Regions from separate parts of the Streptomyces sp. NPDC091416 genome, predicted to be linked through region 1. Evidence: riboswitches for the same ligand, from Rfam matches in the RefSeq annotation. Region 1 holds a riboswitch; the other holds the start of a gene.
What was found. A riboswitch is a leader RNA that binds a small molecule or an ion and turns the genes downstream of it on or off. The one in region 1 is predicted to bind thiamine pyrophosphate.
Positions count from the first base shown of each region.

Region 2: another riboswitch for thiamine pyrophosphate. It lies ahead of ACIQMX_RS34295 (purine-cytosine permease family protein); the one in region 1 lies ahead of ACIQMX_RS29890 (thiamine ABC transporter substrate binding subunit).

Region 1 is NZ_JBIVTU010000011.1:245,391-249,964, reverse strand. Features, by position in the region: gene ACIQMX_RS29895 (iron ABC transporter permease) at 1-1,121, opposite strand, end outside; gene ACIQMX_RS29890 (thiamine ABC transporter substrate binding subunit) at 1,208-2,305, opposite strand; TPP riboswitch at 2,386-2,502, opposite strand; gene rlmN (23S rRNA (adenine(2503)-C(2))-methyltransferase RlmN) at 2,544-3,650, opposite strand; gene ACIQMX_RS29880 (phosphatidate cytidylyltransferase) at 4,098-4,574, opposite strand, start outside.
Region 2 is NZ_JBIVTU010000015.1:58,360-62,933, forward strand. Features, by position in the region: gene ACIQMX_RS34290 (hypothetical protein) at 741-1,379, shown strand; TPP riboswitch at 1,581-1,677, shown strand; gene ACIQMX_RS34295 (purine-cytosine permease family protein) at 1,669-3,078, shown strand; gene ACIQMX_RS34300 (hypothetical protein) at 3,697-4,158, opposite strand; gene ACIQMX_RS34305 (hydrophobic protein) at 4,266-4,436, opposite strand.

The DNA of each region.
Region 1 (4,574 bases):
ATCAGCAGCGCGTCGAACCCCCGGACGAGCCGGCCCGCCTTCCTGGTCAGGGCCGCCGCGGCCAGCCCTCCGACGACCAGCGCGATCAGGGTGGCGACCAGGGCGTAGCGCAGCGAGTTCCCGATCGCCTCGATGGGGGCGACCAGGAACGTACCGCTGTTCGCCTCCGCCGATCCGAGCGCACGGTAGAAGGCGAAGCCGTGGCCGCCGGACACGTCGAGCGACCGTTCCACCAGGACGGCGAGCGGCAGCAGGATCAGTACCAGCACGGTCAGCAGCACGCCGCCGAGCAGCGCCCACTGCCCCGCGCCGCGCGGCCTGCGGGCGGTCTGCGCCGGGTCGACGAGTCTCAGCGCCGTCTCCCGGCGCCGTACGGTCCACGCGTGCACGGCGAGGACGGCTCCGACCGCGACGAACTGCACCAGGGTCAGTACGGCGGCGGTGGGCAGGTCGAGCAGTTGCGCGGTCTGCCGGTAGATCTCCACCTCCAGCGTGGAGAAGCCGGGGCCGCCGAGGATCTGGACGACGCCGAAGGAGGTGAAGGTGAAAAGGAAGACCATGAGGGCGGCAGCGGCCACGGCGGGGCCGAGCGCGGGAAGGGTGACCCGGCGCCAGGCGGCGAACCGTCCGGCGCCCAGGACCCGCGCGGCCTCCTCCTGCCGGGGGTCGAGCTGCGACCAGAGTCCGCCGACGGTGCGCACGACGACCGCGTAGTTGAAGAAGACATGCGCGAGCAGGATCGCCCACACCGTGGTGTCGAGCCGCACCCCCCACAGTTCGTCCAGGAACCCGCCGCGGCCGAGCAGTGCGAGGAACGCGGTGCCGACCACGACGGTCGGCAGCACGAACGGCACCGTGACGACCGCCCGCAGCAGTTGCTTGCCGGGGAAGTCGAACCGCGCGAAGACGTACGCGCCGGGCAGCGCGAGCAGCAGCGTCAGTGCGGTCGAGGCGAGGGCCTGCCAGAGCGTGAACCAGAGGACGTGCTGGATGTCCGGCCGGCTCAGCACCTCGCCGAACCGCCCGAACTGCCACACGCCGCCGTCCTTGAGCCCGCGTCCGACGATCGCGACGACGGGATAGGCGAAGAACAGCGCGAAGAACGCGACGGGCACGGCCATCAGACCGATCCGCACCGCTCCCCCGCGCAGCAACCGGGCGCGCGCGGACTTCCCGCGCGCGCCCGGTCCGCGTACGGGAGTCTTCGCTACTTCACTACGAGCGAGGACCATGACTGGACCCACTGCTCACGGTTCTTGGCGATCTCGTCCGGGGCGACGGTCGACGGCTCGTCGACCGTGGCACCGAACTCCGTGAAGAGGTCCGGCACCTTCGCACCCTTGTTGACCGGGCTGACGAACATGTTGAGCGGCATGTCCTCCTGGAACTTCTTGCCGATCAGGAAGTCCAGCAGGGCCTTGCCGCCCGCCTCGTTCTTCGCTCCGTCGAGCAGGCCGGCGAACTCGATCTGCCGGAAGCACGTCCCGGTGGCGACGCCGGTCGGGGCGGTCTTGGGCTGCGGGTCCGCGTACAGCACCTCGACGGGCGGGCTGGAGGCGTAACTGACCACGAGCGGGCGGTCGGCCTTGGCCTTCTTGCCTCCCGCGGAGCCGGAGAACTCCTCGTTGTACGCCTGCTCCCAGCCGTCGACGACCTTGACGCCGTTGCTCTTCAGCTTCTTCCAGTAGTCCTGGTAGCCGTCCTCGCCGTACGTGGCGACGGTGCCGAGGAGGAAGCCGAGGCCAGGCGAGGAGGTTGCCGCGTTCTCGGTGACGAGGAGGTTCTTGTACGCGGGCTTCGCCAGGTCGTCGAAGGTCTTCGGCGGCGCGAGCTTCTTGTCGGCGAAGTACTTCTTGTCATAGTTGATGCAGATGTCGCCGGTATCGACCGGAGTAACCCGGTGCTTCTCTGCGTCCAGCTGGACATCGGCGGCGACCTGGTCAAGTCCCTTGGCCGCGTACGGCGTGAACAGGCCGTTGTCGAGGGCGCGCGACAGCAGGGTGTTGTCGACGCCGAAGAACACGTCACCGCGCGGCGAACCCTTGGTCAGGATCTCCTGATTGAGGGCGGCACCGGCGTCACCGCTCTTCAGTACCTTGACGGTGTAGCCGGTCTCCGCGGTGAACGCCTTCAGTACGTCCTTGGAGGCGTTGAAGGAGTCGTGGCTGACGAGGGTCACCGTCTTGGACCCGGAGCCCCCGGTGGAGCCGGACGCCGAGTCGTCGGAGCTTCCGCAGCCGGCCAGCGCGGTGGCGCCGAGCGCGGCGGCGACGGCCGTCCCCGCGATCTTCTTGGTGGTGCTCATGTGATTCCTCCTGGAGTGACCAGGAAGAGACGCGGCCCTGCCCGCACCGGTCGGAACCGGAAGCGGGCAGGGCGCAACAGCTTGAGTAAGGTCCGAACTTCCTACCCGGAATGACCCGGGCGAGGTTCAGAGGGTCTGCGGCCAACCTGTCCTTGGTGCCGCACTCTCAGCGCTGTGGCGCTCCCCTGTCGGAATATGAAGTTGATTTCGAGCCCAGGCTACACGGCCGTTTCCGGCCTCAGCGCTCGGATGCCGCCAGCTGCCCGCAGGCCCCGTCGATCTCCTGACCGCGGGTGTCCCGGACCGTGACCGGCACCCCGTGGGCGGCGATCGCCTCGACGAAGGCCTTCTCGTCCTCGGGCCGCGAGGCGGTCCACTTCGAGCCGGGGGTCGGGTTCAGCGGGATCAGGTTGACATGGACCCGCTTGCCCTTGAGCAGCCGGCCGAGCCGGTCGCCACGCCACGCCTGGTCGTTGATGTCGCGGATCAGCGCGTACTCGATGGAGATGCGACGGCCGGACTTCTCCGCGTACTCCCACGCGGCGTCCAGCACCTCGCGGACCTTCCAACGGGTGTTCACCGGTACGAGGGTGTCGCGCAGCTCGTCGTCCGGGGCGTGCAGCGAGACGGCGAGACGGCACTTGAAGCCCTCGTCGGCGAACCGCAGCATGGCGGGAACGAGGCCGACGGTGGAGACCGTGATCCCACGCTGCGAGAGCCCGAGACCGTCGGGCTCGGGGTCGGTGAGACGGCGGATCGCACCGACCACGCGGTTGTAGTTGGCGAGCGGCTCGCCCATGCCCATGAAGACGATGTTGGACAGCCGGGCAGGGCCGCCCGGAACGTCACCGTCGCGCAGGGCGCGCATGCCGTCGACGATCTGGTGGACGATCTCGGCGGTGGAGAGGTTGCGGTCGAGACCGGCCTGGCCGGTGGCGCAGAACGGGCAGTTCATGCCGCAGCCGGCCTGCGAGGAGATGCACATCGTGACGCGCTCGGGGTAGCGCATCAGGACGGACTCGACCAGCGTCCCGTCGTGCAGCTTCCAGAGGGTCTTGCGCGTGGTGTCGTTGTCGCAGCTGATGTGGCGGACCACGGACATCAGGTCGGGGAACATCGCCTCGGCGAGCTTGTCCCTCGATCCGGCGGGGATGTTGGTCCACTCCGCCGGTTCGTGCGCGTACCGCGTGAAGTAGTGCTGCGAGAGCTGCTGGGCGCGGAACGGCTTCTCGCCGATCGCGGCGACGGCTTCCTTGCGCTCGGCGGGCGTGAGGTCGGCGAGGTGCCGCGGGGGCTTCTTGGCTCCGCGGGGCGCGACGAAAGTGAGTTCTCCGGGCTTAGGCATGGTTCTTCCAGTGTCGCAGACGCGCTGTGGTCCTCGTGGTCGTCGCCCGCTCCGCCGGAACCTGCGCTGTTGCCGCGGACCCGCATCGGCCGCTGCCGGCCTGTCCCTGCGGCCATCGGGCCACTGCGTCCGGCAGCACCGTCGTGACGGATCGCACCATGAGCCGGGGCCGGACCCTCCGCCCTGCGGGCATCGTCCACCCCGCAGGAACCGAGTGGCCGGACGGCGACCGTCCTCCGTATCGGCCGCCTCCGGCGGAAGGGTGGCGTGCAGCGCGGCGAATGTGGGCCTGTGCGGCCGGTCATGCGCGCGCCGGCCCGGCCGCACGGTGACGCGGGTGCCCGCCTGGTCGTCCCGTTCGGCCGGCTCCGCCACCGCAGACAGCAGTGAGGGTCCGCCGTCCTGTGGACGGCGGACCCTCACTCACCCGGTTACGGGGCGTTCTTCTCAGCCGGTGCCGACGAAAATCACCATCAGCAGCCAGACCACCGGCGCCGTCGGCAGCAGCGAGTCCAGCCGGTCCATGATCCCGCCGTGCCCCGGGAGGAGCGTGCCCATGTCCTTGATCCCGAGATCCCGCTTGATCATGGACTCGCCCAGGTCGCCGAGCGTGGCGCTGGCGGCGACCGCGAAGCCGAGCAGCAGACCCTGCCACCACGTGCCGTCGTCGATCAGGAACTGCATGCACAGCGCACCTCCCACCATCGCGAAGGCCACGGCTCCGAAGAGGCCCTCGCGGGTCTTTCCGGGGCTGATGCGCGGTGCGAGCTTGTGCTTGCCGAAGCGCCAGCCGACGGCGTACGCCCCCGTGTCGCTGACCACGGTCAGCAGCAGGAAGGTCAGCACCCGCTGCGGCCCGTCGTCGGCGGTCAGGAGCAACGCGACGAAGGTCGCCAGGAACGGCACGTAGAACGCGGCGAAGAC
Region 2 (4,574 bases), on a different contig from region 1:
TGTCCCGACGTGATGCTGCCGGGTCTGCGGGGATCGCGGTTGCTTGACCGGAGACCACCTCACTATCGATGTCCTGCGGTACCCGGGCTCTGTCATTCCACCCGGGCGATCCCGATGGCGCCTGGCTCCTCCGTTCTTCCCTCTGAGACCGATCACTTACTGACGCTGTACTGCTCGGTGGCCTGTGACAGCGCCTCGCCTCGCCCGCCGGCTCCGTCGCCCGTCCTGCTCCGGCTTGGAACCCACTGACGAACCCGGTGCGCGCGTCCGCAGCCGACGCCTTCACCGAGGTTGCTGCTCACTGACTTGACCGCTGGTTCTGCGCACGCTCTTACGGGTACCGCTGCAGGGCCGCCCCTGATCACTGCGGGCCACCCGGTCCGGTCGCCAGCCCCGTCGCCGTCCTGCAACCACCCTGGCTTCGGAACTCCGCCACCGAACCGTCCTGCGAACTGCAACCACCCGCACCGCACGTACTGCTGCCCGGCAGTTCATCTCTGCCAGGCCCCCGCGGCCTTTCCGGCTACGAGAGAAACCATAATCACGCCGCCATCCAATGTCTACTGTCGCCGACATAGATTTTCGCGTGGCGACTTGTGAGGTAATCCCCCTCGGACGCCGAGCCCGCGTGGCCGGTGGGGGTCCCGGAGTGCCACACCCCGGGCGGCCGGTGCGCCGCCGCGTTCGTGTCCGGGGCGACGGTCCCGGTGTGTCCGGGCGGGGCGGGCCAGACTGTCGCCATGGCACAGGAACGGTTGCACTTCGACGGATGGATCGGGGCCGTCGGCACGGTCTCGGGGACGCGGCTCGTGTGGGGGCATTGGCCACGGTCCCCGTTCGGGGCGTTCAGCGATGTCATGATCGAGCACCCGGACGGCGAGCGCGGTCTGCTCGCCCCCTCCCGCCGGATCGCCGAATTCGTCGCGGACACCTACGTGTTCGAGCGCGTGGAGGTGGTGCCGGTGGAGGTCAGGCGTGACGGGAACCGCTGGCACGTCGGTGCGGGGCCGCTGGTGCTGGACCTCGTCACCGGTTCCCGGACCGCCCTGGGCAGGCTGCTGCGCGTGGTGCCCGCGCCCCTGGCCCGCAGCCGCACCTGGGCCGCCGTCTGCGACATTCCGGCCCGCCTGCTGCCGGGTGTCCGCACGTTGGGCCGCGCGGGTCCGGACCGTCGTGAGTGGTACGGAGCGCGGGACCTGCACCGCGTCCGTGCGGCAACAGCGATGCTGGACGGGCGGGATCTCGGCGGGCTCGCTCCCGTCGACCCCCCGGTCACCTTCGGGTTCGGTTCGGCGCCCCGGTCCCCGTCGGTCGTCCGGGTCACCTCCACCGTGGAGATCGCCGGGGCCCCGCGCCACCGGCCCACCTCCACGGGCTGACAGTCCGTGCCCGCGGGACGGCGCGCCGCCGGAGCCGCTTGCGGGCTCCTCTCCGGCGGCCTCCCCCTGTCACCGGGGATGCCTCCGCAAAGATCGCGCCCCGCTCAACGAGGCGCATGAGCAAGCCGGGACGCGGGCTCTCGGCCGAGCGGCCGGAGCCCTGTCATCGGGGCCCGAACACGTGGGTTAGCCTTGCCGACGCAATCCGACACGGGGTGCCCCGACCAGCGGGGCTGAGATCACACCCGTCGAACCTGAACCAGTTAGCACTGGCGGAGGGATGTCATCCATGTCATTTCCCCATGCTCCGAGCGGTCCGGCGGACGCCGGCTGCCGGCCCGTTCCCGACGGGCGGACGTCCTCCGCCGGCGGTGATCTGCGCATCGAGACCCGCGGGATCGCCCCGGTCCCCGAGTCGCACCGCTACGGCGCTCCCGGGCGGCTGTTCACCGTGTGGTTCGCCCCCAACCTCACCATGACAGGCGTCTTCACCGGCACGATCGGCATCGTCCTCGGGCTGGACTTCACCACCGCGCTGGTGGCTGTGGTGCTCGGCACGCTCGTCGGTGCCGTGCCCACCGCGTACCTCGGGACCTGGGGCAGCCTCACAGGGACAGGTCAACTGCCGCTCGCGCGGCTCGCATTCGGCCGGGCCGTTGCCGTTCCCGGCGTACTGCAGTGGCTGTCGTCGGTCGCGTGGGACGCGCTCATCGGCCTGTTCGGCGGGGACGCGCTGGCCCGGCTGTGCGGATGGCCGTTCTGGCTGGGCGTACTCGTCATGATGGTGGGGCAGGGCCTCCTCGGTGTCTTCGGCTACGAGGCGATCCACCGGCTCCAGAAGATCATGACCTTCGTACTGGCCGCGGCCTTCGTCGCGCTGGCCGTCAAGCTCCTCGACGGCGTCCACCCCACCACCACCGGGTCGGTGCACGGCGCCGACCGCGCCGGCGCATTCGTGCTCACCAGCACCATCGCACTCAGCCTCGCGCTCTCCTGGGCCCCGTACGCCAGCGACTTCAGCCGGTATCTGCCGCGGTCCGCCTCCCGCCCCCGCATGTTCTGGTACACGCTTCTCGGGATCTCGGTCTCCTTCGTAGCCGTGCAGGCGCTCGGCCTGTGGGGAGCCTCCGCCTTCACCGACCAGACCGCGAGGGGCGTCGATGAACTGCTGGGAGGCGGCGCGCTCGGCGCGTTCGGGCTGCTGGCCGTCGCGCTGGCGGCCCTGTGCAGCAACGCGATGAACGACTACAGCGGCTCTCTGGCCCTTCAGACCGTCGGAGTACCCATCCCGCGGCCGCTGGCGGCGGCCCTCGCTGCCGTACTCGGCTTCCCGCTGGTGCTGTGGATGCACGCCGCGGACACCACGGCCCGCTTCCAGAACGTGTTGCTGTTCGTCGGCTACTGGATCCCCGGATTCGTGGCGGTCGTAGCCGTCGACTGGTTCGCGCGCGCCGGGGAGAGGGGCGGAGCTCCCTTCGAGCCGGCTGCCGAGAGCGACCGCCCGCAGCCGTGGTGGCCCGCTCTCGCGGCGTTCGTCGTCGCCTTCGGCGCGGCGGTTCCGTTCATGGACACGAGCCTGTACGTAGGACCGGTGGCCGCGGCACTCCACGGTGCGGACCTTGCCTACTACGTCGCGTTCGTCGCGGCGCTCGCCGTTTACGCACCCCTGCGGCTGCGCCGCCGGGCGGCCGGCCGCTGACCTGCTGGCGTCGCGGGGCGGTATGCACCGCCGCTTCCGGGCCTCCGCCGCCACCGCTGCCACCGCGGCGACCGGCAGATCCGAGCCCTGCGGGAGGGCCCCCGGGCCCGCCGCCCGCCGCCCGCCGCCCGCCGCCCGGCAGATCCGAGGCGGGCGGGCCCGGATGCGTGGGCGGCGTGGCGCAGCACCGGGGGACGGAGGCCGCGGTCCCCGGACACGGTCCATGCCTGTTCGGGCTCCGTGAGCTGGGTGACCTCCGGCGGTTCGCACCCCTCGGGCTCACCGAAGGGCTCCGGCGGCACCTCGTCCGGGGCCGCCGCGGGCCGGACCGGCAGCGTGAGGGAGCTGCCGGCCTCATGAACGCTCGGCCGCGCAGGCGAGGGCGCCGGCCGGACGAGCGGCCAGTACGAGGTGGAGAGCCCGGGAGTCGCACGCGATGTACGGCGGGGACCACCTGGGGCGACCCCGTTGAGCGGGATCCGGATGTGAGAGATCCGGCCCGGTTCAGGGGGCTCGAGAGCGCCATCACCCGATCCGTGCGCAAGGTTGAGCGCCCCGTAGGCCACCCGGGCCGCACGGCCGTCGGGCGCGACGGAACTTCGTCATGTCCGATACGGCTTAGGCGATTTCCGAGGAATGGGCGAGTGCGGGCTTGAGCCACATGAGAAAGGCCACGCCGTCGCGTCCGGGGGGGGCCGCGCATTGCAGGCCCACCCGCCCGAAGTTCGGGTATGCATCGATAACCTTCCGCTGTTCCATCCCGCTCAAGTACTTGTGCGCGCATTTGACGACGGATTCCAGGCTGGTGGTGCGTGTGCTGTACTCCCGGCCCAGCATCGGAATGAGTGTGCTGACCGGGAAGTCGCCGTGGACGACGATCGCGTCGATGCTGCCGTCATGCGCGTCGGAGACCGCACGGGCCCGGCTCATCGGATCGGAGGCCGAGACCTCGCCCTCCGGTAACTCCTGGATGCCGAGCAGCGGATGGAACCTGTACGTGCCGGCATCCGGTACGGCGTTCAGCGTCGGCAGGTCGGCTTCGTCGAGGCCGAGCACGAGGATGTTCCGCTGGTGGGACACGGCTTGTCCTTTCGTGAGGTCCACGACGCGTACCCGTCCCACGCGCTCCGACCGGCGCCCCGGATCTGACCGGCCCGAGTCCCGCACCTTCTTGCCGTCGCCGAGGACTACCAGCGGTACCAGCGGCCACGGTGGCCGCCCGCTCCGACGGAACGCATGACAAAGCCGAGCAGCCAGACGGCCAGCACGATCACTGCCACGATCCACAAAGCCTTCAACGCGAATCCGGCACCGAAGAGAACGAGGGCGAGCAGAAGAACGAGAATCAGGGGAACCATAGTTATCAACCTCCAGGACCTCGAATGCCCCGACCACCCTCTCCCATGCATTCGAAACCGCAGGTTTGTTCGACGTGACCAGGGGAAAGAGATGCCGCTCGGCCCTGGGTGGCCACCTCTCTCCGTCACCCGTTTCCG